DNA from 4 places in the Sinobacterium caligoides genome. Region 4 is predicted to be linked to each of the others. Evidence: riboswitches for the same ligand, from Rfam matches in the RefSeq annotation. Region 4 holds a riboswitch; each other region holds the start of a gene.
What was found. Region 4 has a riboswitch for cobalamin ahead of EDC56_RS03730 (ribonucleoside-diphosphate reductase subunit alpha). Riboswitches for the same ligand answer to the same signal wherever they lie in the genome.
Positions count from the first base shown of each region.

Region 1: linked by a shared signal. The riboswitch ahead of EDC56_RS08405 (TonB-dependent receptor plug domain-containing protein) and the one ahead of EDC56_RS03730 (ribonucleoside-diphosphate reductase subunit alpha) in region 4 are both predicted to bind cobalamin.
Region 2: linked by a shared signal. The riboswitch ahead of EDC56_RS02040 (CbtB domain-containing protein) and the one ahead of EDC56_RS03730 (ribonucleoside-diphosphate reductase subunit alpha) in region 4 are both predicted to bind cobalamin.
Region 3: linked by a shared signal. The riboswitch ahead of EDC56_RS03080 (TonB-dependent receptor) and the one ahead of EDC56_RS03730 (ribonucleoside-diphosphate reductase subunit alpha) in region 4 are both predicted to bind cobalamin.

Region 1 covers NZ_RKHR01000004.1:379,523-386,945, forward strand. The annotation lists gene EDC56_RS08380 (SDR family oxidoreductase) at 1-746, shown strand, start outside; gene EDC56_RS08385 (DUF481 domain-containing protein) at 846-1,874, opposite strand; gene EDC56_RS08390 (AmpG family muropeptide MFS transporter) at 1,944-3,281, opposite strand; gene EDC56_RS08395 (YajQ family cyclic di-GMP-binding protein) at 3,427-3,909, opposite strand; gene EDC56_RS08400 (ketopantoate reductase family protein) at 4,068-4,994, shown strand; cobalamin riboswitch at 5,061-5,208, shown strand; gene EDC56_RS08405 (TonB-dependent receptor plug domain-containing protein) at 5,350-7,287, shown strand; gene bluB (5,6-dimethylbenzimidazole synthase) at 7,399-7,423, shown strand, end outside.
Region 2 covers NZ_RKHR01000003.1:413,799-421,221, reverse strand. The annotation lists gene EDC56_RS19365 (hypothetical protein) at 36-233, opposite strand; gene pepD (beta-Ala-His dipeptidase) at 478-1,935, shown strand; gene EDC56_RS02055 (Yip1 family protein) at 2,234-2,842, shown strand; gene EDC56_RS02050 (TetR/AcrR family transcriptional regulator) at 3,450-4,037, shown strand; cobalamin riboswitch at 4,606-4,799, shown strand; gene EDC56_RS02040 (CbtB domain-containing protein) at 4,832-5,014, shown strand; gene EDC56_RS02035 (CbtA family protein) at 5,138-5,908, shown strand; gene EDC56_RS02030 (ATP-binding protein) at 5,871-7,423, shown strand, end outside.
Region 3 covers NZ_RKHR01000003.1:663,770-671,192, reverse strand. The annotation lists gene EDC56_RS03095 (FecCD family ABC transporter permease) at 1-677, opposite strand, end outside; gene EDC56_RS03090 (ABC transporter substrate-binding protein) at 681-1,661, opposite strand; gene EDC56_RS03085 (ABC transporter ATP-binding protein) at 1,662-2,468, opposite strand; gene EDC56_RS03080 (TonB-dependent receptor) at 2,480-4,615, opposite strand; cobalamin riboswitch at 4,756-4,924, opposite strand; gene EDC56_RS03075 (GNAT family N-acetyltransferase) at 5,399-5,647, shown strand; gene EDC56_RS03070 (NAD-dependent epimerase/dehydratase family protein) at 5,783-6,826, opposite strand; gene EDC56_RS03065 (DUF3050 domain-containing protein) at 7,163-7,423, opposite strand, start outside.
Region 4 covers NZ_RKHR01000003.1:815,167-822,589, reverse strand. The annotation lists gene EDC56_RS03745 (hypothetical protein) at 1-243, shown strand, start outside; gene EDC56_RS03740 (LysR family transcriptional regulator) at 335-1,249, opposite strand; gene rhtB (homoserine/homoserine lactone efflux protein) at 1,413-2,036, shown strand; cobalamin riboswitch at 2,142-2,427, shown strand; gene EDC56_RS03730 (ribonucleoside-diphosphate reductase subunit alpha) at 2,681-5,500, shown strand; gene EDC56_RS03725 (ribonucleotide-diphosphate reductase subunit beta) at 5,594-6,754, shown strand; gene EDC56_RS03720 (DUF2589 domain-containing protein) at 7,266-7,423, shown strand, end outside.

The DNA of each region.
Region 1 (7,423 bases), on a different contig from region 4:
AAGTCATTGCGATTACCGGCGGCGGACAGGGCCTAGGCCGTTCTATGGCTGTCAGCCTCGCGGGCAAAGGCGCCAAACTCGCCCTCATCGACCTCAACCAAGAGCGGATCGACGAGACCATTGCATTGTGTCAAGAAGCTGGTGGCGACGCACAGGGCTTTATCGCCAACATCGCCGACGAAGATGCCGTCATTCAAGCTTTTGATAATATTGTCAAACAAATGGGCAATCTGCATGGCCTAATCAATAACGCGGGCATCCTACGCGATGGTCTGATGGTGAAAGCAAAGAACGGCGAAGTCAGCAAGCGCATGAGCCTCGCAGAATGGCAGGCTGTCATCGATGTCAACCTGACCGGCGTCTTCCTCTGTGGCCGAGAAGCCGCTACCAAGATGATTGAGCTCGGCACCAAGGGCTGCATCATCAATATTTCCAGTGTCTCTAAGGCCGGCAACCTCGGCCAAACCAACTACTCTGCCGCCAAAGCCGGTGTCGCCGCCATGGCCGTCACATGGGCGAAAGAACTATCACGCTACGGTATTCGTGCCGCCGCCATCGCGCCGGGCTTCATCGCCACTGAGATGGTCGCATCCATGAAGCCTGAGGCGCTCGAAAAGATGGCCTCGATGATCCCTATGGGGCGTCTAGGCGAACCGGCAGAAATCGGCCTAACCGCCGCCTATATTCTAGAAAACGATTACTTCACAGGTCGCGTCATCGAGATGGATGGCGGCATTCGCATCTAAACTCTATGCATCTGACGACAAAAAGCCCTGGCAATCGTCGATTGCCAGGGCTTTTTTATCGCGTTATCAAAGCCAACATCGAAGCCTAAAAGGAATTGGCTACCAACCGTAATCGACACCCAACAACCATATCCGGTCACCGGCCTCCTTGGTCGCAGGCGGTTGGCCGTCATAATCAAGCTGCAGGCTAACGAAGGCGCTCAACCTGTCGCTAATCGGGTAGCTGACACCACCGTATGCCGACACTTCCCAATCTGAACTATCGAGCATAGAAACAAAGTACTCGTGCTTATAGAACAGATCCGGTCCCTTATCTCGCCCCTGAAGGTACCAGTGATAATTGGTCGCCCAGCGAAACGCTGGCCGATTACGGTCCTCCTCCGCAATATGGTAGGTTTCACGTAGATAGTTAATACCCGCTTCCATCGACAGCTCGACAAACTCAGTCTCCCAGAACTGATAACCAAAACCCACACCGGCAACATAACGCGATTCAATATCTTTAAAGTCATCACTCGAGACACTGGTATTCGCGGAGAGGAACCACACCGGGGTCAGAAACTTATTGTACTGATAGCTCAATAGCTGACGCTTATCGGTCTGCTCTTCATCATCGGTTTCAATGCGGTATTCACCACTAATAATATGCCGAGTATCGACGAGACGAATACTCTCTTCGGCACTTACGTTAACATCGAGCTCTTCCTTGTTGCCATGCGAGCTCTCCGCCGACAAACGAATAAAGCCAGTATAACTGGTCGGGACCGGCTGTGGTGGCCCGTCCACTGCCGCCGCCGTCGCCTCCTCAATATCCGCAAACGCTAATACGGTCAGCGTATATTGGCTACACTGTAGCCATTGCCTCGAGTCTTCGTAGAAAGGGCGACAGCCATACAGTCGCGGGGAGTCCGTAATATCAACGTCAAAGCGCTCTTCACTACTCACCGCCTTTACGTTGGTCAAGTCGATACTTAACTCACCAAAACTCTCACTGGACCACGATAGAGAATCACCCAGCACAGCCGTCATCTTGCCGCTGATGCGGTCGCCATTTTTCATCCACAACGTATCTGCCATCACCAAGGAAGGTAACAATAGTAGTAATAGAATATATTGCTGCCAGCGCACCACCTAACCTCGCGTTGTGGCGGAGAAGATACCCGCATATAACATTATCAGCACAACCCCAACATCAACCTAATTCGCCTCACCGTCGCCATCTACTAGCTGCTTTTCATCGGCCTCACGCCGTTGCCCCCAGGGAGCAACCCAAAAAAGCAGCACCATACCCGGTACCGCCAACAAGGTACAGATGAAAAAGAAGTGCGTATAGCCAATACCGCCGACCGCTCCGAAGATACTATAGAAAACACCGTCAGTAGGGCTGACCCCTTCAATCAATACACCCGCCAAAAGACCGGCAAAAATCTTGGGGATCGAAAACAACGATGTCAGCAACGCCAGCTGTGTGGCGGTGAAGTTTTTATTGGTGCAAGAAGCAATAAAGGCCATCAGCGCTGCCGATCCGAGCCCAACCCCCAGATACTCGAATGCAACGACGACGCCCAAGGCGTAAACGTTGGCACCAATCTCACTGAGCGCTGCAAACCCTAGGATCGTCGCCATCTGAATAAAACCAAACAGCCATAGCGACTTGTTAATTCCTACACGATACATCACCAAACCACCGATAAAACCGCCAATAATCATTGACCACAAGCCAACGACCTTTGCGACGGTACCGATCACCGACATGCTGAAACCAAGATCAATATAAAAAGGCGTGGATAACGCAGTCGCCACCACGTCACCGAATTTATAGAAGAAGATAAATGCTAGGATCAACAAGCCGGTTTTGAAACCATCACGCTGAAAAAAGTCTTTGAAGGGTTCAACAACGGCCTCACGCAACGACTTCGGCGGCTCGATGTCTTGCTCCACCTCCCGAATAAATAATGTCTGCAACACCCCTACCAGCATAAACAACGAAATAATAATAAACACCATCGGCCACGGCATGAAATCGGCTAATATCAAGCCCAAGCCACCAGGAATGAAGCCCGATAAACGATAAGCGTTGGCGTAGTATGAGTTACCTAAGCCCAACTCTTCATCCGGCAACAGCTCACGTCGATAGGCATCGAGCACAACATCTTGCGAGGCAGAGAAGAATCCCACCATCAACCCCACATAGAGCACAATACGCTCATCGATCCTTGGGTCCAGTAACGCGAGCAGACACATCGAGCCCAGTAGCAGGAACTGTGATATCAGCATCCAGCCCCGTCGCCGCCCTAAAAACGGCGGAATATAACGATCGAGGAAAGGTGCCCAGAGGTACTTAAAGGAAAATGGCAGGAAGACTATCGAGAAAAAACCGATTGTCTTGAGGTCGACCCCTGAATCTCGTAACCAAGCGGGTACCAGCTGAGAAAGAAAATACAACGGCAGGCCAGAGGAAAAACCATTGAAGAGGCAGATCATCATCCTCTTATTTAATAAGAGCTCTTTCAAGCTCAACTTTTTTTCTTTCATAACCTTCCTAGGGGTGCGTAATTGCCGGCTGCATTACGCACCGCCTAATTAATGTAAGCCAATAGCCACTGTTCGCTCAACAACGTTTTACAACCAGCTGCTGTCAAAGCCACTTTTCAGCGCCGCCCTGCGAGGCGGCAAGCCGTTAATCACGGAAATTTTTAAACTGTAATGGCTGATCTAACTCTTCGCCGCGCAATAACGCCATGATCTGCTGCAAGTCATCGCGTTTCTTGCCCTCCACACGCACTTGTTGGTCCTGAATTGTCGACTTCACCTTCATTTTAGTGTCTTTAATCAACTTGCAGATCTTGCGACAGACGTCGGTTTCTAGCCCATCTTTAAAGGTGGCCAGCTGTCGACACGTCATACCAGACTGCGTCATGTCACCCAGTTCCATCGCAGCGGGGTCGATCTTACATTTATGCAGCGTACCAATCAGGATATCGCCCAGCTGTGTCACCTGGAATTCCGCCTCCGCTTGCATGGTCACCACGAGGCCGTCGAGTTGGAAGCTGGCATCCGCCCCCTTAAAATCGAAGCGGGTCTCGATCACCCGTCGAGCCTGATCAACGGCATTGGTTAGCTGGTGCTTATCAACTTCAGAGATAACGTCAAAACTGGGCATATTGTCACACCTTTTCACTGTAATTATCAAAAGATCACCCGCTGCACTGCTGCAACAGGTACTGGCATCGCTCAGTTACTGCCGCTACTATGGCCCCTGCAACATAACCCCGTGAAACGACGGCGGTTACCATCATCGGGCAAGATCAGGGGTAGCATATGCAGCACTGGGTAATTATTGGCGGCGGTGCCATCGGTTGTCTATGGGCCGCCAGTTTACAACAACAGCATATTGCCGCAAGCCTCGTGGTCAGGAATAATGACGCTTTAACGCGCTATCGCACCGCCGGTGGCATTAGCCTACAACGCTCGACGACGACATTTCAATGCCAGCCAACAGCCTACACAGCAGTACAGTACGACCATCCCATCGACCGCCTGATCATCGCCACTAAGGCTCAGCATACCGCCCAAGCACTTGCCAGCGTAGCATCACGCTTAACCGATGACTGCATCATCCTGAGCCTACAGAACGGCATGGGCCAACAGCAGCACATCCTCGACCACTACCCTAATGCTCGACTCTATTGTGGTGTCAGCACCGACGGTGCTTATCTGCAATCGCCCTTTCATGTGGTACATGCCGGCGCAGGTACCACACGCATTGGTCGCTACCCAGAAAACGCTCACGACACCCCAGAGACTAGCGCGCTGATCGCCGAGCTGCCAACCGACGTGTTAACTATCTGCGCCGATCAACACATCGAACGACAGCTGTGGCAGAAGCTGGCCATCAACTGCCTAATCAACCCCCTCACCGCCCTCTATCGCTGCCATAACGGGGAGTTGATCAACCACCCCCAAGCTCGCCCACGACTCGAACAACTCGCTGAAGAGCTCGATCGTATTATCGCCGCCGAAGGCCTTGCAGAGCTCGTTCCCGCCGCTCTATCGACCGCCTTAAACGTGGCGAAGATCACCGCCGCCAATCGCTCATCGATGTTCGCTGACGTACTTGCGGGACGTGACACCGAGATCAACTTTATTACCGGCTACCTCTGCCAACGAGCCGCGCAACACAACATAAAAGTCCCGTGTAACCAAAAGGTGTTAGACGACATCAGATTGCTCAAGCCTAACGCTTAACCCATGTCGCCGACAATTGACCAGAACCGGCACTCCCGGTATAGTCGCCGCCACTGAACGAGGAATTATCCAGTAATCATAGATGACACTGATAATCTCAGGGAAACAGGTACCGGCTTCGCGCCCTCATTCCTGTGCTGCCCCCGCAACGGTAGGCCGATACTCTAATAAGAGTAAAGGCGAGCCCGACACCTGCCCTCGACAGTTATCCATAACGATGACGCGGAGGGCCTCATCGCAGAATTCCACTCCGGTAGTAAGCCGTCAGTGTCTGCCTTTCCCCCGCCCAATCCGTTAGTAACGAATTCGCATCATTAAAGCGAATCACAACACTAGACCTTGATTGGGATTGACCATGAAACACACATTACTTGCTCTACCTTTGGCGATTGTTAGCGCCAATGCCCTGTTAGCCAATACAACCTTAGCCAGCGAAGCTCCAGAAGAAATCATGGAGGAAATGGTCGTCGTCGGCAACCGCATCGCAACCCCCATCAGCAAAGTTTTGGCCCCTGTCACCGTTATTGATAAAGATGATATCAATCGCCGCCAGCCTCCTTCTTTAGGTGCGCTATTGGCCACGACACCTGGTGTCAATATGGTACAGAGTGGTAGTACCGGTGCACAAACGGCACTCATGATTCGCGGCTCGAAAACAGCGCAATCCGTGGTACTACTGGACGGTCTTCGCATTGGCTCCGCAACAACAGGCTCCACAGCCTATCAATATATTGACCCAGAGAGTATCGATCGCGTCGAAATAGTCCGCGGCGCGCGCTCCAGCCTGTATGGTGCCGATGCTGTTGGCGGTGTTATTCAGCTATTTACCAATGATGGCACGGCGAGTGAAGACTATAGTAAAGCCATTATCAAACAGAGCTATGGCTCACATAACACACTCAGTAGCGTCCTCGGTATCAAAGGGCAGCAAGATGATACTTTTTATCAATTATCCGCCTCACATCACGAGGGCGAAGGCTTCGACAGCACGGCTGAAAAGGGCAACGGTAACGATGACAAGGACGCATTTCGCAACACCAGCATAACGGCCTCATTGGGCAAGCACTTCGGCGAAAATTTCACATTGAAGGGTAGCTTCTACCAGTCCAAGGGGAAAAGTGAATACGATATCAATAAACCCACAGACTCTAAGTACAACCCTCTACCGACAAGCACGCATATCAATCCTTATACTGACTACCTTGTTCAAGCTGCCTCAATAAAAGCCTCACTACAAGCCACTGAAAACTGGCGTACAGAATTGGTGTTTGGCGGCAGTAAAGACGGCAACGTTAGCAAAGACAGTTTCTCCGAAGAGAACAATAACGTATTAGCCCTAGCATCAAAGTTCAACACTCAGCGTTACTTTGCCAGCTGGCTCAACGAAATCACCATCACCAATCAGCAACGAATCATCGCCGGTATCGACACCCAATATGACAAGATCGATACAAGCGACAACTACGATAAAGACAATCGATACAACAACGCCGTCTACGCACAATACGAAGTGGATTTTTCACGCAGCCAGCTCTCCCTCTCTGCCCGCAGCGACGACAACAGCACCTACGGACGTAACAACACCGGCCACGCCGAGTTTGGCTTTGACCTGACAGACAACATCAATATCGTCACCAGCGTAGGTACCGCCTTCCGTGCACCGAGCTTCAACGATTTATATTACCCTAATGACGGCGGGTCTAAAGGCAACCCAGACATCACACCAGAGACTTCAACCAATAAAGAATTCTCTATTCGTGGCGACTACGATGTCGTCGACTGGCAGGTCAACCTTTTCCACAACAACGTTGACGACCTGATTGAGTGGGGCTACAACCCCGAGACATTCTACTCTCAACCAGAAAATATCAGTAAAGCAACCCTCAAAGGCTATGAGCTTATCGCTACGACCGAGTTTTATCAGTGGAAATTAAACGCCAACTACACGCGACTGATGGCCGAGAATGACAACACAGGTAAAACCTTACAAAATCGACCAGAGCACTCCGCCGACATCGACTTAAGCCGAACACTGAATGATTGGACGTTCACTATCGAGCAGCAAATTCGCTCCTCATCCTATAGCGATCGTGCAAATAACAACGAACTATCAGGCTACGGCTTGACACACCTACGCCTCAGCTACGCTATCAACCCAGAGTGGCAAGTAACTGCTGCATTAAATAACATTTTTGACAAAGAATATTATACCAATGCTGATTTCTATAATATCAATTACAACAACGACGGTTTCAACACGCTGCTGAGCGTCGCCTACACCCCTAGCTGGTAATCACTGGCACACAACCGCGCCGCTACTGAACTGGCGGCCGGTTTACTCTATACTAAGCCGTCACTGTCATTGTCAGTGGCGGCTTTTCATTTTTCTTCGGGTCCACACTTTATGAGCAAACATCGCTATTCCGATA
Region 2 (7,423 bases), 400 kb from region 4:
TGTTGAGTTGTGTCGGTGATGCGCTGGAGAGAGGGTTATTTTTTTAGCTTGTGCCAGTGGCTGACGTTCTCTACGACTTGCCATTGGCCGTCGATACAGGCCTCAAAGTCTTTCCCATTATAGGTGCCAAGATGTTTGTGGTCGAAGTTGTCTGCGATGACAAGAACGATATCGAGAAACTTGTTGGGTTTCATTTGTTCTGGCGTGTGCCACTTTTTACTCAATTCGGTCATATCTACAGCCCTATGTGAATGGTGGCGCGACTGCAGAGCGGCGCGACTTATAGGCTAATGATAGCACTAAGGTTATGGGGAAATATAGCGATTGAGGTAGTGCTTGTTTGGTGCGTGTTTATATGGAAGCTATTTAACCTAGCTGCTAATTATTAATGATTACAATATTTCTGATATTGCACATGGCACAACTTGCCAGGCTAGTGAAAGATGAATCAAACTGTTTAGAATTTGAGAGATTATTATGTCGTTAAACCCCGCGCTGCTTGCCTCTAGCTGTCCAAGCCATAAGGTTTGGGAGTACTTTCAGTTAATTTGCTCAATTCCCCACCCCTCATATCACGAAGAGGCACTGGCACAAACGATTGTTAACTTGCTGGAAGGTAAAGGCTTGCGTGTGTGGCGGGACGATGTCGGTAATGTGCTGGCGTGCAAGCCTGCTACTGAGGGGATGGAAGGCCGCCCCGGGGTTATCTTGCAGGGGCACATAGATATGGTGCCGCAGAAGTGTCCGGACTCCTCTCACGACTTTCAGCGTGACCCTATCTCGTTGCTGCAGCAAGATGGTTGGGTGATGGCTGATGGTACGACGCTGGGTGCGGATAACGGTATTGGCGTTGCGGCAGCGCTAGCGGTCTTGATGAGTGATGATATGGTGCATGGCCCATTGGAGGCGTTGTTCACTATCAATGAAGAGTCGGGTATGGAAGGGGCACATGGCTTGCAGCCTGGTGCGTTGAATGGCGATTACTTGTTGAACCTCGATACAGAAGAGGAGGGTGAGCTCTATGTGGGCTGTGCCGGGGGCAAGGATGTCAATGCCGTTGTTAGCCTGCAGCTTCAGCCTGCTAAAGCAGGGCAGGTGGCTTATTCATTGTCTCTCGATGGGTTGCGTGGCGGTCACTCGGGGCTCGACATCAACGATCAACGAGGTAATGCAGCGTTACTGTTGACCGCTTTATTGGCTAAGCTGCCGGCCTCGTGTGAGTTGGCGTCCGTTGATTCAGGTTCCGTACGTAATGCCATACCTCGTCGTGCCAAGGCAGTTCTTACTGTGGCCGAGGCAGACATAACGGTGCTTAAGGCTTTAGTAGCAGGCTTTCGTGACGAGTGTTGCGCTCGCTTTAATCACCCTGGTGAGTCGTTTTCATTGCAGTTAGAGGGCTGTGAGGTACCTGAAGCGGTACTCAGTTCGGAACAGAAAAAGCAGCTGCTCCGTACTTTGGTTGCTCTGCCTAACGGCCCGCTTGAAATGTGTCAAGGTGCGCCAGAGCGTGTCGAAACCTCATCTAATATGGGGGTGATTAAGACGCAGCAGGATCAGATTGATATCAATATCTTAGTGCGCAGCTTTGATGACGGTTCGCGAGATAAAACGTGTGAGATGATCGCAGCTCACTTAAGTCCTGTGGCCGCGGTGGTGTGCGAAAATGAATACCCGGGTTGGAAGCCCGATCTGCAGAGTGCGCTATTGAAGCAGATGGAAGCGATACACCTGGCTGAGCTGGGTGAGCCGGCGAAGATAGAGATGATTCATGCTGGCTTAGAGTGTGGTTTGTTGGGTGCTAAGTACCCAAACTGGCAGATGATTTCTTTTGGTCCGAATATTACCGGTGCACACTCTCCGCAAGAGCGAGTAGAGGTGTCGACAGTTGATACGATGTGGCGTCTATTAGTCGCTACTTTAGCATCGCTTAACTAACCCGCTAGCTACGTCTTAATCCTTAGTCGTTCACGGAGCTGAATGGCTAAGGGCTGCACTACAGTGTGCAGCTCACTTCATACGCAAACCCTACGGTTTGGTCTAAACTGTATAGCACGATGATTTATTGGTCTGGTGGTTGAAATGCGACCCTGATAAATCTTTCATTCCTGTAATTGTAGATTTCTGTTTGTTGTCGTTTTTCTTAAATAAGTGAGAGTTTGTATTCGCTGTCGCTACGTTGTCGCACAAGGGGATTGTGTGGAGCTACAGCTCACCATAAGACTGGAGAGCGCCCATGATATTAGATCATACCGTTGGTATTTTTACTCACCCCATTAAAGAATGGGACTCTATCCGTAAGCAAAATAGATCGATGCTGGCCGAATACATGACACATGTGCCGCTGTTAGTTATCGTGCCTACGCTGTGTTTTTATTATGGCGTGACAGAGGTGGGGTGGTCGATAGCGGGTGGTGATGTTGTGCAGCTATCTGAGCGCAGCGCATTGGTGCTCTGTGGTCTAAGTTATGTGGCGGCGCTTGTGGGGATTTGGATCTTTGGTATGTTTATTAATTGGATGGCGGGAACCTACTCCGATGGTGAGGTTAATAGTCACCATGGTATGGCGCTTTCTGTCTATAGTACTACGCCGATAATGTTGGCGGGGGCTGCAGGTGTGTACCCATCAATTTGGTTTAATGCAGCGATGATGATGGTCGCAGGTGCTTATTCTATCTTTTTGATTTATCGCGGTATGCCAATCTTGATGGCGATTGAGAAGGAACGCGCCTTTATGTACTCGTCATCTGTAGTGACGGTCGCTTTGGTTTTATTGGTGACGATGCGTGTCGGCACCGTCATTCTTTGGTCGGTGGGTGTTGGGCCGCAATATGTGTCGGGCTGAGCTTGTATAGGGATCCCCTTTGGGTGGCCTGTTGGCCACTTTTTTTTGCTCTACTGAGGTGAAAGCAGAGAGATTAGTTGTGTCTTTTATTCTTGCTGGAGGTTGATCATATCTTTGTTGTTGAAATAAAAGGTTATTTTTTTAAGTGATGGAGTTATCTTGAAATAAAATTTTCAGTGATGTGCTTTGTCGAGTAGCTTTAAGACGATCTAATAAGATTGGTTTGAAGCTGAAGGCTGATCGCCACTATGACGCTGGAGATGAAGATGAAGCTAATATTGAATAGAAGCAGAAGCGGTACCCTTAACTCGGCACGCAGTGTATGCGGACGTTATGCATGGCAATGTCGTACTCTATCTATTATAGGTAAACAGAAGGCTATGAAGGCTACAGGTATAGTGGCTCAGGATGTTCGGCGTTGATGACCTTTACATTGTGCGCTGATTGGTTGATTTATCGAAATATGCCGATTTTTTGTTGATGATGTTTGGGATGTGGTCTTTACATGTGTAAACTGTCAACACTGTCGCTGCAAGGTGATTGATGGGAGGGTGGTGAAATCATGTTTGCCATCGTTTGAATTTGATGATGTTCTCGAGGTGAAGTCATGGTGGATCGAGATGTGTCTGCACTCTCTAAGCGCGAGCAGCAGCGCTTGCAGACCAGGAAGGCGATATTCTCTGCGGCACTGGAAGAGATTGCAGAGGTTGGCTTGTCGCAGTTGCGTATTGATACAGTGGCAAAAAAAGCTGGTGTGACGAGGCCGACAATCTATGCCAATTTTGCGACTAAAGAGGATTTTCTTCGTGAGTTGGAGTGGCAGATTCAGCGGCGAGCATTAACCCTGATGCGTAGGCATGCGGGCGATGCTACAGGTATTGAGTTTGTCTATCGTATGCTCGATGCCGTTTTCGAATTGCTTGAGCAAACGCCTGAGCGCTTAAGGAGAGAGGTCTTTGGTTTCATGCTTCGTCACCCGGCTAAAACGGGCTGGGATGACAACGAGGTTTGTGTGTTCTTGTGTGAGAATATAGCTGAGGCGCAAAAAAGCCTTGAGCTAACGGCAGAGTGTAGTGCGCCACAGCTATTGAAGCGAATCATGACTGCTGCCTTTGGTTTTGTTGTCGTTGAAGTACAGTCGGTAGAAATTAGAAAGGAAAGCTGTCGTCAGATGCTAAAAATGTTATTGCGTTGAGTTTATTTTTATAGAGGTTCTTACTAGGGGGCTTGTTTTGTTTTGCTATTTCACTATGTGGTGAGAAACAACAAGTAAGGCCTTTAAAGTCAAAAAATAGAGTCTTGATGTATAAAAAGAATTTTTGTATGGCGACTGTTTTATGCGGCTGAGACCCTGAAAGCTCTGAGTTGGTGGTTGTATTTTTGCTCCCGAAGTACATACAATGCCCGCTTGCCAATTTACTCGAGCTTTTTATGCAGGCACGGATTTATCGATTTTTTGAGGGGCTGGTTGAATCAGGTTTAAGTGGCCGTTTAGAGGGTTTTGACCAGCGAGAAGAGGGCATATCATTCACTTTGCCTGCTCTATATCGACAGCTTTTTTCAACGGAGGAGTTAAGCTATCGGCACTTTAGGTCTGTACTTTATTCGAGTGAGCTTAACCAGCGTTTGGCGAAGCAAGGGGTGGCTGTCGGTATTTTACACTCGAGCAATAAGGTGGATAAAAATATTTATTATCTGCATAGGCTCTGACGCTCACTCCCAATGTTAGTGCTTGATTATACTTACTACCCTAAGTAGAATTCCCGGATCATACAATAATAGGTGCCCAGTGATGGGATAATCGGGAAGTTTGGTGGTCGTAAGACAATCCCAACGCTGCCCCCGCATCGGTAAAAAAGAGTAGTCTGTATCTGCCACTGGAAAAAATCTGGGAAGGCACAGGCGACGTTATATAACCTTTTTGAGCCCGAAGACCGGCCTGTTAATTCTTTCCTTTATCATTGCACGGTGGGTGCAGAGGCTATATCTATGTCTTCACATGTTGTTGAGCAGCAATCGGCTGCTTCAGTAAAATCTTCTTCACTAGCGCAAGCTTTCGGTGCAGCTATTTTCGGTATTCTAGTATTGTTTGCCGTTGGTTTTGCACCCATGGATGCAGCCCATAATGCGGCGCATGACACGCGCCACTCTTTGGCCTTTCCTTGCCATTAAGTCACTTTCTGCAATAGCGCTCACCACCTTTTCGGGTGGTTTTTGCCGTTGTTAGTTGAGAGCTTAAAATTTTAAATATTTCTTGTCTCGCGTTTTGCGAGCGATTGCTAGTGGAAAAATATCATGATATTTCGTGGAATTATTTTTAATGCCATTTTGGTAGGTTTGTTGGCGGGTCTCGTTTTAACTATTGTCCAGCAGCTCAGTGTTGCCCCTATTATTTTTGCTGCAGAAGCTTATGAGGTGGCTGATGAGCCGGCTGTTGTACATGAGCATGAGCATGAGCACGGTGAGGCTGTTATAGGTCATCATCATGACGAAGAGGCTTGGGCGCCAGAAGATGGCACCGAGCGTACTCTTTATAGCTTGCTCTCTAATGTATTGGCTGGAGTTGGTTTTTCCGCCGTCCTTATGGCCGTGATGACACAGTTAAGCGCACAGGGTGTCGCTCAACTTAATTTACTCAAAGGTGCGATTTGGGGGGTGGGCGGCTTTCTTGCTTTGTTTGTTATCCCGGGTTTGGGGCTTCCGCCAGAAATACCAGGCGCAGAAGCGGCAGCGATAGAAAATCGTCAAACGTGGTGGCTGTTGGCAACTGTGTGCAGTGCAATGGCTTTGCTTGTTTTGTTTTATGGTCCGTTTGTTAGTAAATTTATTGCGCCATTATTGCTGGCGCTGCCTTTTATCTTGGGAGCCCCGCACGCTGATGCACCGATGTTCTCGCACCCAGATCCTGTTGCGTTAGCTGCACTCAACAGTTTGCATGAAGAATTCTTGTGGGCTAGTGGCGCGGCAAACCTAGTGTTTTGGCTTGTGCTTGGTGTAGCTGCGGCCTGGGCCGTAAAGCGAATTGTCAGTGCATCAGCCAGTGTGGCACTGGAAGCTCGTGCCTGATTACCCGTTTTCAGCCGTTGTAGGGCAGTCCCCATTTAAATTGGCCCTACTTTTGGCTGCAATTGAGCCGGCTATTGGTGGGGTTTTAATTAGTGGGCCACGAGGTCTGGCTAAGTCAACATTGTCGCGTGCTGTCGCTGATATTTTGCCGTCTCAGAATGAGCGAGTACCGTCTTTTGTGACGCTGCCGCTGGGCGCTAGCGAGGAAATGTTGGTCGGTAGTCTCGATCTACAGCAGGTTCTAGATAACAAAAAGGTGAAGTTTGCTCCGGGGTTATTGGCTAAAGCGCACGGTGGGGTGCTCTATGTCGACGAGGTTAACCTGTTGGCGGACCCATTGGTTGATTTATTGCTGGATGTTGCGGCCTCAGGCGTCAATGTGGTCGAGCGTGACGCTATTAGTCATTCGCATGCCGCAAAATTCATGTTGCTTGGTACGATGAACCCTGATGAGGGGGAACTACGAGCACAATTACAAGACCGTTTTGGTTTATGTGTGGAATTAACTAATGACTACGATCCGGCTCAACGAGTGGAAATTGTCCGTTTACGTGAGCGCTTTGATGGTGATCCTCAGCAGTTTCTTGCGCATTATGCCGATCAACAGTATTCGTTGGCTGAGCGTCTGAGCGAGGCTCGCAGTCGGGTTATCAATGTGCAATGTGCGGATGCTCTACGTTTACAAATTGCCGAGCGAGCGATCGCAGCGGGGGTCGATGGGCTACGCGCTGATATTGTTTGGTGTAGAGCGGCGATGGCACATGCTGCATGGCGCAAATCAAGTCTAGTTGAGCTGGTTGATATCGAGGCCGTTGAGGAATTGGTACTTTGTCATCGTCGTCAAGTGATAACGCCCCCCAGCCCCCCTAGCCCTCCTCCATTTTCCAAACCGAAAGAGCGACCTCAGGAGCGGCTCCAACAGCAGTCCCAACAGCAATCTCTACAACAGTCACCACAGCAAGGCCTGTCTACGGGGAGTCAGCCTGATGGTAGTGACCTACAAGGTGAGAGCGATGATGCAAGTGGGGAGTGGGGGAGTATGTCTTTGCAGCGACAAGTGAGTCTAGGCGTACCAGTTAGGATTAACGATGATACTTTCACTCGTAGCTCGGCTGCTGTGGCTGACTATGTTGGGCGAGGAAAGGGCGCCTCTATTGGTGGTCAGAGATTGGGGCGTGCTATAAGCAAACGGGTGGACTGGCCAGGATCTTTACGAAAGAGTGCAGGGCGGTGGCCACCAAAACTACGATGTAAACCACAGCGTAGCGGTCAGTCTAAGTTGCACCTTTTATTAATTGATACTTCTGCCTCCGTATTATTAGGCCAGGGTTTGGCTGTTGCGAAAGAAGCTGCGCTAGCGGTGATGGATAAGGCTTATCTACGCCGAGAACAGATTGCTTTAATTGGTTTCGGTAATGAGAGCGTCGAGACATTGCTCGGGCGCGCTAAAGCTCGAAAAAAATGCCGTGATTTTATCGATAATATTGAAGCAGGTGGCGGTACGCCGTTGCGCAA
Region 3 (7,423 bases), 150 kb from region 4:
TGTAGGCGTAAAAAAGCATATCCGCCAAGGCAGATGATAAATGGCAGTAGCAAATGAGACCAGCGAGCGAGTCCGAGTCCGCCCAGCATCCAGAAGATGACTTGATGGCTGGCCCGATTATCGCCCATATAGAGGGCTAGGTTAGCGGCAGACATCAGTACAAATGATAACGCGACGCCACACATCAACAATTGGCTGGCGCTGTACATTTTGTGGCTATGCATAATTAAGGTGATGACGATGATCGCGAGTAGCGAGCCGCAAAAAGCAGAAAAAGGCAGTGTTAGCGGCCCGAAGATATCACCGGTGTGCAGTGTCACTATCACCGCGCCAAGTACGGCGCCGGATGAAATGCCTAATAAGTGCGGGTCAGCAAGGCTGTTACGAGTGACGGACTGCAAGGTTAAACCCGCAATAGCCAAGCCCGCACCGGTGATACAGGCCATTAAGGCGCGAGGGATGCGCAGTTGCCAGATAATATTGTGTATCGCGGATGATATCTCTGTGCTGGCGATATTGTCTGGGTTGACTGCAGTGACAATCACTTGGTAAATATCGCTAACGCTAATATCGATGGTGCCGCATATAATCGCTGCGGGGATAGATAGCAGTGTTAATGCCATCGATATCGTGAGCGTCAGCTTATAATAGCGCTGCTGTTTGCTGGGGAATAACATGACTTACCGCCTTTCCACAGAGGTTTTAGTGGCAAAGAACTGTGGTTGAAAAGCCTCCGCCAAGCGCTGGGTTGCGATAAAATTGCGTATACCAGGGGTGGCTTCGGCGTAGCTGAGGACAACAAAATTATCATTAATGATGGCGTTGATGGAGGTTAGCGCGGGATGTTGTTTAAGGTAGTTAATTTTGTCTTCAGCTGTTTCTTTGCCGTAATCGACAATCACAATAAACTCGGGGTTTCTGTCGACCACGGCTTCCCAGCTAGTCTTAACCCAGCTACTTTGTATATCGTCCATAACGTTTTTACCGCCTGCAGTGTCAATCATGGTGCTAGGCATGGCATAACGACCGGCTGTAAAGGGAGCACCTTTGCCACTGTCGTAGACGAAAACGGAGACTTTGCTATCTGTTTTCGTCGACCCTTTGATATGGGTAATTATTTTCTTGTAGTGCTGTATTAAGCTACTGGCGCGTTCATCGACAGAAAATATCTTTCCTAGGTTTGATAAGTCGTTATACACGTCATTAAAGCTTGATGGTTTCTTTTTCATGATGTGGATGCAGGACTCTGTTAGCTCATAAGTCTTTATACCAAAGGGTTCTAGACTGCTGGGTGTTAATGAGCCGCCAACGCTTAATCCGTAGTTCCAGCCAGCAAATAAAAAATCGGCCTCTATGGCGAGAAGGGACTCCAATGAAGGTGATTGCTCTGAAATCTCTGGTAGGTTACCGGCCTTGGCTCTGAATTCGCTGTCGATGTTTTGCCAGCCTCTGACGCCTGAGTAACCGGCCATATTCTTTTGTAAGCCGAGTGCAAACATCATTTCGGTTAGGTTGATGTCGTTAGAGACAGCCCTTTGCGGCGGTTTATCAAACGCTAGCTGCCGATTGCAGGAGGTTACCGTGACCGGTTTTTCAGCTGTTACTGCTAAAACGGTGTGGGTGTGTAGCAATAAAAGGGACAGTATTAGGTATTTTTTCATTTAATAAAAACTCAGGCGTAGCGAACCGTTGATAGGGTGTTTATCGATGACTGTATTGACTGAAAATACGCTTTTAATTAATGACGGCGTTAAAACGTCTTCTGTTGCTCCTTGCTGTATGAGTTTGCCATCTTTTAGGATGGCCAACTCATCACAAAATTGAGCGGCCAAGTTAAGGTCGTGAAGACTACAAATAACGGTAATATCGAGCTGGCTAATGTACTGCAATATAGCTATTTGATGGGCTATGTCGAGGTGATTAGTCGGCTCATCTAACAATAAAATATCAGCTTGTTGTATTAGCGCCCTAGCAATCATCACGCGTTGCTTCTCACCCCCTGATAGCTGCTGGTATGGCCGGCTGCATAGATGCTCAATATCCAGCGCCTTTAGGTGAATTAACTCTTCTTTGCTGTAGTGTTTTTTGTCCGGTGCTAAGAAAGGTTGTTGTGGTAATCGCCCTATTTTGAGCACCTCATCAACGCTGAGTGAAATTTCCTCAGGTTGTTGCTGAAACACCACGGCTATTTTCTTTGCCAATGCCTGGCGACTAAAGCGTGTGAGGTCTTGGTCGTCGAGCATCACCGAGTTGGGAGGAACTGTTAGGCCACGATAGAGGCAGCGTAGCAGGGTGGTTTTGCCGCTACCATTAGGGCCTAATAGGCCGATAAAACGTGATTGACGAGCATTAAAGTTAATCTGCTCAAGGGCAAAGCCTGAGCGGCTTTTATTGCTCCAATTAAGGGCATGTGTTCGTAGATGAAAGGGGTACGTCATGTGTGAGAATGGCCCAGCGTGCTGAGCCATTGTGATCTCCTTTAGAAGTTATAATGCAGGCCTAACTCAGCGCTGCGACCCTCAGCGAGTATCCATTGGTCACCATAGGGCGCGAGTACATAATCGGTTTCGTCGCTAAGGTTCTTGCCGCGCAAGGTCAGCTGTAAATCTTCATCAATATGCCATTGCAAACTGGCATCGTAGACGGTGTAAGAAGGCAATTTAGCGCTATTATCGTCACCGACAAAGCGAGTGCCTACGTAACGTGCGCCGCCGCTGAATGCCCAATCTTGTATAAACCGCCAATCAAGCCAAAGGTTAGCGGTTTGTTCTGGCACATCCTTAGGTGTATTGCCGCTGTAGTCCCTGATAGCGTCGCCGCTGGATTTTTTGTAGTGCTCGTATTCAGCATCGGTGAATGCGCTGTTCATACTAATGTTCAGGGTGTCACTAAGGCGCATAAACACTTCAAGTTCGATGCCCTTTGAGCGTTGTTCGCCGATTTGACTCGACTGACCAAAAGCATCGTTAGCGAGTAGATTGTCTTTGCGGATATCAAACAAAGCGACGGTGTATTGCAGGTTGTCATTCATTAATATTTGTTTCAGGCCAACCTCTAGTTGTTTGCCTTCTGCAAGTTTCATGTTGGGTGTGCTAGCGGTGAGAATAGATTGCACGGAGTCCACCGCTTTACTGGCTTGTGCATAGAGGCTGATATTCTCTTGTGGCTGATATACCGCGCCAAAGCGCCAGCTGGTGCCTGATAAGTCGTCGTTAATAACGGCATAGGGTTCGGCGTGTTCTGGGCCATTGCTGCGGGCAACGTCATTGCGATCAAAGTCGATACTGTCGTGGCGCAGGCCGCCTACCAGGCTGAACTGATCGTTGATCTGAATGTGTTCATCAATAAAAATCGCATAGTGCATTGTTTCAGAACTGAAGTCTTTGCTGGTACGGTATTCGACGCCGTCTGCCCACTTTCCTGCTAACGGGTTAAGTAAGTCTACCGATGTTGTGCCACCGTAACTACGGTTATTCTTGTGGGTAAAGTCGATACGATTAACTTCTGCGCCGACACTGAGGCGATTTGCCATGCCTGCAGTATCGAACTCGAATAACATATCAGATCGATTACCTAGCTGTGTTTGATCGTGGAGAATCTCTAGGTAGTACGCCCTATCTACCTGCCCGCTATCCGGGTTAAAGCTATAGCTTTCAACATTACGCCAGTGTCGATTTGCCATTAGGTAATAGCTATCACTTCTGAGGGTTGCGTTATCATTGATCTGCCATTGAGCATTTAAGCGTGGCCATAAATCTTCATAGTTAACGATACCGTCTTTGATATTGTAATTATTTTTTCGAATACGTTGATCAACTTTGCCATCGATTAAAGGGGTACCCCAATAGGTTGAGGCATCAATGTCGGCATAGTCAACACTGAGCTTTATATCGAGGTTATCTGTGGCTTGCCAGTGTAGTGAGCCTGCAAATACAGAGCGCTGCTCATCTGCATCGTCAACATCGCCATCACTCTTGTGGCTGACAGCGTCAACTCGGTAGGCAAGGTCATCGCTGATGCCGCCGCCTGAGCCTATAGCGAGGCGGAGTAGACCAAAGCTGCCTGCGGTAACATCCAGTTCGTTACGTACGCTGCCAAACTGGGGAGATTTAGGCACATAGTTGATGGTCGCCCCTATCGCTCCAACACCGTTGATAACAGAGCCTGGCCCTCGTAATACTTCGACTCTCTCAAGTGTCCAGGTGTCTGCTGGAAAGGTGACGGTACCAGCGCCAACGTATAAGCGGGTACCGTCATAGGTCTGTACGACAGAGCTATGACCGTTAAAACCACGGACTGCCATGGAGGTGCCGCCGTTGCCTGGGCTGGCTGTAGCGGCAAAGCCTGCAGAGCGTGTTACGGCAGACAGGGGGGAATAATCTGCTTTGAGGGCAATGTCTTGTTTGCTGATGATGTCTACACTGCCCGGTATATCCATGCTCTTTAGGCCGAGGCGATTAGAAGCGCTATTGGTATCTTTCAGGTGTAAGGTATTCAGGTATCTTTTACCCTCCACCTCAACTTCTTCTAGCGGTATAGTTTCAGCAAAGGCACTGGCGGATATTGGCAGCAATAACCCAAGGCTATTGTTAATAAATTTATTCTTATTGATCACTGTGCAACCTCAATCGTCAAATAGCATAAAAGCGCGAATGAGGGAGGGGAAATAGAGATAATGTACATAGCATGCAGAATGAAAAGGTCGTTCACTCGACGTATTCAGTGCATAGCAGCTCTATGAAGCCCTCCGCTTCATATTCATCGTATCGCGAGGCAGGTGTCGGGCTTTCACAGAGTGATTACCGTTGCGGGGGCAGCGTTGGCATTGTTTAGATAAAGATATCGAAACGCACCATCTTCCCATTTAACCTATCCAATCAATCGTTAAAAATTGACAATAGGCACCTCAAGATGCGCGAAATCCTAACACAGTCGTTTTGTGTACGCAAAATTTATTGATGTGCATCATTCGGTGGTTGTGTTGAGTTTTTAGATAAAATTAATTTTCATATATTGTTGCCCCAGTTATCGTGGGCTTAATTAATGGTCATCGGTAGAATAACAAGACTTACTATATCTAGGCTTGCTATAACTACAGTATTCAAAGTCGCTAGTAATATGGCTATGACTTCGTTACGCTCGCTGTTGAATGTGTAAGGTGTACTGAGGGGGATAGGTGGAAGTCGTAAATTATAATGAAAAATATAGAAGTGATTGTTTAAGGATATTCAAAAGTAATAGTGGAAAGTTTTTCTCATCCGAGGAGCTTGTAGATTTCCAGTTGTACTTAGATTCTATGTCATCTAATGCTTCATATTTTGTAATTTTAAGAAAGGGTGAAGCTGTAGCATGTGGCGGCTATGAGAGTCTTGGAGAAATCGTTGGGCTTTGCTGAGGGATGGTTGATAATGACTGCCATGGTCAATCCATCGGAACTTTTCTTTTGAAGTATAGGCTGGCCAACATAGGGAGAAACTTTCAGCAGGTCGATGTGCTGATCGATACGTCGCAGCACACGGTTGATTTTTATAAAAAGCATAACTTTACAGTTATAAAGATAGAGAAAGATGGCTATGGGCACGGGCTCGATAAGGTGCATATGCTTTATAAGTTAGGTAATGCTGAGCTTGATGAGTTTGTGCGATAGCCAACGTAAGCACTTATTTCTAGGCTATTAATAGCGTTACCGGAGTCGCGTAAAAAACAGCTGTAGAGTCTTAATGTTGTAAAGAGGCATGAGGTCGCAATGACCGAAGCCATGAATGATCATTGCGCGCTCTGCTTACAGTTGGTTGTTACTCTCAAGCTGGGCAAACATGGCATTGATTGCCTCAGAGATGCTACGATACTCAATGCCAAGTTCTTGCTTGCTTTTGCTATTATCTGCCTTCCAGGAATAGCCTAGATTACGTGAGATGGACTTGCGGGTGGTGCCTACCATGGGTCCCAGCAGCCAGGCGAGGAATTTTGGTGTTTTGGATTTAGGTAGCGGGTAGCTGGTGCCGTAGTTGGGGCGTAGGAAGTCAGCCATCTCTAACAGGTGGCTATTCAGTGCTGAGACGATGTAGCGGCCAGCAGCTTCGGGTCGAATGGCTGCTTGGATGTGGGCGTTAGCGACGTCTTGTACATCGACAAGGCCTATGCCGGTATGAGGTGCGCCGAACTTGAGTGTACCATCACCCAATTTCTTGACCACGTCAAAACTGTCTGAAGTGACTGCTGCACCGAGCGCCGGGCCGACAACGAAGGAGGGGTTTATGACGACTAAGTCCCACCGTCTCTGCTTCTTTACCTGCTGCCAGGCAGACTTCTCGGCCACCGTCTTCGAATAGGCATAGGGGTTGTGTTGTAATGAGCTGTGCTCATTCCAATGCTCTTCAGTAAAGGTTTGCTTGGGCAGTGTCAGTGCATCGATGTTATCGCTGTAAATCGCCGCAACAGAACTGGTTAACACAACACGTTCTACGCTGGGGGTGTCATTGACGGTATTCAATACATTGATAGTGCCCTTGACTGCAGGGTCGACTAGGTCACGCTGTGGGTCGTCTACAATGATGGTAAAAGGGGAGGCGGTATGGAATACGACTGAACAGCCCTTCATCGCTTGCTGGTATGAGCCCTCATCAAGTAGGTCCGTCTTAAAAAAACGCAGGCGTTGAGGTTCGTTAGTTAGGCTTTTTAACGGCGCAAGCTTTCTCTCGTCATCAGGGTTACGTACGCAAGCGTGTACGGTGCAGCCCATCTCGAGCAGTTGTTTAATTAGCCATCCGGCAACGTAGCCTGTTGCTCCCGTCACCATAACGGGGTTCTTGGTTAAGTCGTTCACAGTAAGAGCGTCCTGTTCTGTTGTTGGTTTGGGTCATAACATTGTTTATGTATTATGGGCCTTGTGATGAGGCAATATTGCTTTTTGGGTATGTTGTTTCGGCATTTTTTAGCTTTTGAGGTGCTATGTTTCGATAAGCCACCTTAATAGGGGGTAAGGGGACGTCTAAGGTCGTGTGGTAGCTTGGTGGTGCCGGTATTTTTCTGCTGGTTGTTGTTTTTTCATGATGGTTGCCGAGTGCGCCTAGCAAGAGTGGCAGGCAGAAAAAAACGGAGGCAAGCTCCGTTTTAATAGTGTTCATGGTGTATACCCTAAGGGGGGCGCTAACGGGTAGTCTTATACTCGTTCGGAGATGGCACTATCAGGTTGTTTTATATAGTCCAGTGATATCTTATCTTTTTTACTCGCTTCTGCTTTTTCTCTCGACTTTTCGATGTCTAACAGGATGCCGTCCCAGAGGCCCACTCTATCACTGATCGCGTTGATGGCCGATTGTGAGGCGCGCTCTTCTTTGGCTTTGTCATCACCGATTAAGTTGTTGAGGATTTTATGGGCGGCAGGTCCATGCTCGTCGCCATCCAGGTCGATGTGGCGCTC
Region 4 (7,423 bases):
GATAGTCACTCATCGGTTGTTGATCGTGCTAATTTTACAACGTTGGCTGCTATGATTTTAGAAAAGTGCCGATATTATTTCTTGATTTTGGAAGGTTGGTTTATTTATGAGGATGTGGTGGTTGGAGGTGTACATAGGACTAACGTCGGTGAACCGTCTGCGAGGAAGGTTGCTGAGCCTTATAGAATGAGTGAAGAGGAAATTGATGCCGTGATTTGCTACCTCTGTCTGAGCAGTTTGTAAATCCATGGGTAAGTAAAGGTTATCCTTTAAAGAAAGCGAATTATTCAGCCTTAAGTCATGATCAATGGTGATGTTACTGGCTATGCTGTAATTACTTCGCGGCTATCTTTTCCGCGATAAAACGTACGAAAGCCTGTAGATGAGGTGGTTGATGGCGGCTGGCAGCGTAGAGTAGCCAGAGGTCACCGCTGTACGCCGTCTGTGGGTTCCAGTCCGGGAGTAGTTGAATAATTTTCCCGGAGCTAATGGCTGCTTCTGCGACAAAGCGAGGCAGGATCGCGATGCCAATATCTTGCTGTGCGGCATCGAGTCTCGCACCAGTATGGTTGGCGATGTAACGTCCTTGTACCTGCACGACATGACTTGCTTGGCCGCGTTTGAAACGCCACTTTGAGTCACCGGGCTCCTGGCCAATGGAGAGGCAACTGTGTGATTCAAGATCCTGCGGTTTTTGCGGCGTGCCCCGTTCAGCAAGGTAGCGTGGTGATGCACAGACGACGAAGTCGATGTTGAGCAGCTTGCGTCCCATTAGTCCCGGTGGTGGTGTCTGGGTCATGCGAAGTTGTATATCGATGTCGTTGTCGATCATGTCGAGCTCAATATCATCGAGGGTGAGCTGTACGTCAACTTGAGGATAGAGACGTAGGAATTCTGCAATGTGCGGATGAATGATATAGAGACCGGTAGCCTTTGGGGCAGAAATCCTCAGTAGCCCTTTTGCCTGTTCGGTATATTGCTTGGTGCAGTCAACGGCTGCGACGGCGGCAGACTCCATCTCTAAGCAGCGTTGATAGACGGCCTCACCGCTATCGCTGAGACGGAGCTTACGCGTCGTGCGCAATAACAGGCAAACGTCGAGAGCCTCTTCTAATTTTTTGATACTTCGGCTTATCGAGGAGGGGGAGCTGCCTAGCTGACGGGCCGCCTCGGAGAAGCTACCCGTTTTCACAACGCGGACGAAGACGGCCATTTCGTGTAGTAAGTGAATCGCTTTATTTGTGCTCACAGCGCAAAAGCCTTTTCTATTGGTGACGTATTATCATCAATCTACCTTGCACGTATACTTCGCGCAAGTTTTTCACCTGTGCTTGAAGATACAGCTTGCCCTTCTAGGGCGTTGCTTTGAGCCATGGTGAGGGTTGGAGTGATGGGTAAGTCTGAGGTGCATAATGGATTTTAATGTCTGGGTTAGTTTTTTTCTTGCTTGTATGGTGTTGTCGTTATCGCCGGGTGCTGGTGCGGTGAACAGTATGTCAAATACCATGAACTATGGCTTTAAGATGAGCTTTATTGCCAATCTTGGTCTGCAGCTTGGCAATGCTTTTAATATACTGGTTGTCGGGTTGGGGCTGGGTATGCTGTTGGCGCAGTCGGCCTTTGCTTTCACGGTTATTAAGTGGATGGGGGTGAGCTACCTGATTTACCTGGGGTATCGTAAGTTTACTGAGACGACAAGTTTTGATTTGGCTGAGGGGCAGGGGCGGCCTAGTTCAGTGTCATCGCTGCTTGCCCAGTCGTTCGTCGTTAATGTGACAAACCCTAAGGCGATTGTTTTTTGGGTGGCGCTATTACCCCAGTTTTTACTGCCAGGGCGTCCTCAGTTTCCGCAGGTGATGACTATGGGGGGAACAATGATAGCAGTCGATATGACGGTAATGATGGGCTACGCTTGGCTGGCGAGTAAGCTGGTTAAATTGATTAAGAATGAGCGCCATATTCGTTTGCAAAACCGTATTTTTGGTAGCCTGTTCATCGCTGCCGGCTCGCTACTGGCCATCGCCAGTCATCATTGAGCCGCTGTTATGTCACAGCCCGGCGCCTTCTGTAGAGCTTAGAAGACAGCTGTTACTTCAGGCTTTACATTAGATGGAATAGCCTATATTGTGTCGGTGCTTTGATTTTTGCGCACATGTTGTGGTTTCCGCCAGGAGACATGGCATGTATACAGCGTAAGACGAAGAGGGAATCCGGTGTGAATCCGGAACTGACGCGCAGCGGTATGGGAGAACGAACGCGACACGAGTGCAAGTTATCGCCAAAGCATTGGCTGCTGACACTCAGGCACTGTTGATCAACGATCAATGGGAAGCCGTCGCTGTAGGTGATTGTGTGGGACGATAGAGATTATCGGCTTTCATAAACTCGCTCCTGAGTCCGAAGACCTGTCAAAGTGCCTATTGCGACAGACAAACTAACGGTCTGCCAATGGGGATATCATGCCTTCGCGAAACAGGTGATGAGAAGACACCCTGCGCATCATTGACGATGCCGTAGTCGCCTCGACTATGGTCGTTCGTTTGCCAGTACTGTGTGATTCGGTCTCAGCCTGTTGGGCGTAATACTGAGTTTACTGTGAGTGTGTTGTTCTCTTCGCCGCGTCTATGACGTGTTATCGCGGAGGGAGTTAACGATACGCGGTATTACACAGGTGATGATCATGTCTCAGCAGCTTAACAGCTACTCCGAACCGACTATTCAAGTTATTAAACGCAACGGCCAGCCGGCACCTTATCAAGCTAGCAAAATCGCTACGGCTATCACTAAGGCGATTTTAGCGGTAGAGGGGCAGGCCGCCTCAGGCTCTAGCCGAGTTAAGCAGACGGTAGACCAGTTGGTCGATGAGATCGGCCAACGTATTAGCCGCTACCGCCCCGACGGCGGGGCGGTGAATATTGAAGAAATACAAGACCAGGTTGAGCTGGGTTTGATGCGCAAGGAGCTACACAAAGTCGCGAGGGCTTACGTACTCTACAGGGAGGAGCATGCGTATCGTCGTACGGAACAAGAACAAGAGCAGGCTCAGATCGGTATTCGGGTTGCCCATGCCGATGGTTCCGAGTCGTTGTTGAATCGAGGGCGTTTGAGCGCTGTGATTGGTTGGGCCTGTAGTGGCTTGGACGATGTTGATGTGGCCCGGCTGTTAAACGACGCCGAGGGGAACCTCTACCATGGTATTAAGCAGCAAGATGTGGCGACAGCGTTGATTATGGCGGCCCGCTCCTTGATCGATGAAGAGCCGAATTATTCACAAGTCACCGCACGCTTGTTGTTGGAGGCTCTGCGGGAGGAGGTGCAAGGCTTTCTCGCTGTTGATGAAGTTTCTGCTGGCGCGGTTGGCCTGGAGGCGATGTATTACCCGCAGACACTATTGGCCTCGATTGAGCGGGGTATTACCTTGGAGTTGTTGTCGCCGGAGCTACTCTGCTTCGATTTGGCGCGATTGGGCGAAGCCATTAAGCCGGAGCGTGATCTGCAGTTTACCTATCTTGGCCTGCAGACGCTTTATGACCGCTATTTTTTGCACTGGCGTGAGAGTCGCCTAGAGTTGCCGCAGGTCTTCTTTATGCGTGTCGCCATGGGCTTGGCGTTACATGAGCAGGATCGAGATCAGCGGGCGATTGAATTTTATGAGCTGCTCTCATCGTTTGATTATATGTGTTCGACACCGACATTATTTAACGCAGGGAGTAAGCGCCCGCAGTTGTCGTCGTGTTATTTGAGTACTGTGCCCGATGATTTAGGGGGGATTTATGATGCGATTAAAGATAACGCTTTGTTATCGAAGTGGGCCGGGGGTTTAGGTAACGACTGGACGCCTGTGCGAGCAATGGGTTCGGTAATTAAAGGGACTAACGGTCAGTCTCAGGGAGTGGTGCCTTTTTTGAAGGTCGTTAACGATAGTGCTGTTGCCGTCAATCAAGGAGGTAAGCGTAAAGGCGCTGTCTGCGCCTATCTTGAATGCTGGCATCTCGATATCGAAGAATTCTTAGACCTGCGTAAAAATACCGGTGATGAGCGTCGGCGTACCCACGATATGAATAGCGCTAATTGGATACCGGATCTGTTCATGCAGCGGGTATTTGAGGATAAATCGTGGACGCTGTTTTCGCCAAGTGATGTGCCTGAGTTGCATGATCTATACGGCCAGGCGTTTGTTGAGCGCTATCATCACTATGAGGCGATGGCCGAGCGTGGTGAGATAACGCTGTGTAAAACGGTACCAGCCAAGCAGCTGTGGCGAAAAATGCTAGCGTCATTATTTGAGACGGGGCACCCATGGATCACCTTTAAAGACCCGTGCAATATCCGATCGCCACAGCAACATGTTGGGGTGGTGCACTCCTCGAACCTCTGTACCGAGATTACGTTGAATACAGCCTCGGATGAGATTGCAGTCTGTAATCTCGGCTCGGTTAACTTGTCGAACCATATTGTAAATGGCGAGCTGGATCGAGAACGTTTACGAAAAACCATTCATTCTGCAATAAGGTTGCTCGATAACGTTATTGATATTAATTATTATGCGGTCAAAGAGGCGAGAAACTCTAACCTTAAGCATCGTCCCATTGGTATGGGAGTGATGGGGTTTCAAGATGCGCTCTATCAACTCGGTTATTGTTATGGCAGTGTTGAGGCCGTGCAGTTTGCCGATTTGTCGATGGAGCTTATTAGTTATCATGCTATCGAGGCATCGGCACAGCTCGCCAAGGAACGTGGTTGTTATGAAAGCTATCAGGGCTCGCTGTGGCAGCAGGGTGTATTGCCGATTGACTCTCTACAGCTTCTGCGCGAGCAGCGCGGTGAGAGTTACGCCATATTAGACGATAACTGTGAACTCGACTGGCAGCCGCTGCGTGAGCTGATTGCGCAGCACGGGATGCGTAACTCGAATGTTATGGCTATCGCACCAACAGCGACCATCTCGAATATTGTCGGTGTGTCTCAATCGATAGAGCCGACCTACCAAAACCTCTTTGTTAAATCGAACCTATCCGGTGAATTTACAGTGATCAACCCGTGGTTGGTCAAGGAGTTGAAAGCACTTGGTCTATGGGACTCGGTGATGGTGAATGACCTCAAATATTACGACGGCTCGTTGAGTCAAATTGAGCGGGTGCCGGAAGAGTTGAAGGCGCGTTTTGCGACGGCCTTTGAAATAGACTCCCGCTGGTTGGTTGAGGCGGCTTCGAGGCGTCAGAAGTGGATTGACCAGGGGCAGAGCCTTAATCTTTACATGGCCGAGCCCTCAGGAAAAATGCTCGACAATCTCTACAAGCTAGCTTGGACACGAGGTCTGAAGACTACCTATTATCTTCGCTCGTTGGGCGCGACACACATGGAAAAAAATACGGAGGCTAGCCACCCGGTGGAGGAGCCGTTGATAGAGCCGGCAGAGAAAGAATTCGACCTTGGTGAGCGACAGGAAGAGGCTGCTTTTTGCTCGATACTCGATCCCGAATGTGAGGCCTGCCAATAATTTGTTTTGTGTGTTGTTGAGGTGCCCCCGTTGAGCGGGGGCGCTGTCGAATGAATAGTGTTTTCAACAGTATTAGAGAGTGAGATAGAAAAGATGACGATTCTAAATTGGGATGACCCATTGGCGGCTGCAATGCCGTCGGCGAATAGCAAAAAGGTAAACCGTAAGAATACCGCCGCTGATCATACTGGCTCAAGCGAGTCACTTTCTGCAATAGCCTCAGGTGTTATGTCGAGCAGTAACGACTGTCTATCACCGGTCAACGCAGAGGATAAGCGTGTCGTTAACGGTATGACGGATGTTAATCAATTGGCCCCGTTTAAATACCCATGGGCCTGGGAGTTTTTCCTTAACGCCAATAAAAATCACTGGACACCGCTCGATGTTAATATGTCGCAGGATGTACATGATTATCATCACAAACTGACGCAGGAAGAAAAGCATGTCTATGAGAATGTACTTTCTTATCTAACGACCTCTGACATTATGGCTATGCGTAATATCGGCCTGGCAGTGATGGAAAAGATGACGGCACCTGAGTTACAGATTTACCAGGCTCGGCAGGTCTATGAGGAGGCAATGCATACTTGGACTTATCAGCACTGTATCGAGACCATTGGTCTCGAGCAGAGTGAAATCTATAATCGCTACCGTGTTGTCCCCGCAATTTATGGAAAAATAAAGCTGGCAAACGAGCGTTTGGAGTCGGTGCTCACGACTGATATTGATCTCCGTAACCGTGACGATCTCGAGCAGTTCGTCATGGCGTATATTTTCTTCGCCGGTATTTTTGAGGGCTGTTGGTTTTATAACGGTTTTAGCCCTATATTTGCCCTGCAGAGACGGGGCTTGATGAAGGGGACTGGTGAGCAGTTGCAATACATTATGCGTGACGAGGTGATGCATTGTGCCTTTGGTATCCGTGTCGTGAAGCAGATAATGAAAGAAGAAAAGGTGACGCTCGACCCGCGTGCGATTCGTACGATGTGGGAGGAGGCCGACGCTGCTGAGCAGAACTATGCCGACTATATTCTTAAGGACCCCATCCTCGGTTATTCAGCCGAGGAGCATAAGCAGCAGTTTCGCTTTATCGCCAACCGGCGTGCAAAGCAGCTGCGTTTGCAAGAGCCCTTTCCTGGCGCGACTAATGCACTGAGCTGGCTGGATGAACAAGCTAGCATGCGCAAAGAAAAGAACTTCTTTGAGACTCGTGTGACAGAGTATCAGAGTGGGGTGTCGCTGAAGTGGGACTAGCCGATAGGGCTAGATAGGATGCATGTAAAACCATGCGGCTCGCCAGAGCCGCGTGGAGTTTAATATACAGCCCCATAACCTTTTGGTGGCTAGTGACACGGTGTTGCCTGATGTAACTAGTAACGAACTGTCGTCAGCCTAACTTATGTTATTTGTCTTTTTATCGTTGTAGTGCCTTCTGATTTCCCCTGCGTTGTTTATCTTAGTGCTTAAATAGCCTTCTGCTGTGCTATTGCCGTGAAATATTGGTAATTATTTTTTATTTTCTTTGTTTTTTGGTTTCTTGGCGAGTTCGTTTTTTGTTTTTAGTCTTTTTTATTGGTCGTTTTCTGTTGTTTATGTTTTTGCAAGGTATTTGTTTTTTGTGGCCTATCGTATGTTTTGCAGGGAAGCTTGCTCGTTTTGTCTCAGTAATGTGCTCCTCTTCTCATTAGTGTAGGTAGCACAAATGCAGAGCTGCCTTTTTTGTTTTATCGGCGGCGGCGAAAGGAATTATATTTGGAGTCTTTAAATGGCCAATAAAAAAATATCTTTGCATGATCTTGTCGAGTCAATTATGAATGCGGTGACTGATACTCAAGATAAAATTGAGCGTCAGACCATGGATAATATACAGGAGTGGTTTGATGAAGACGGCCGCCCTAAGATGGTTAAGTTCAAGATCCCATC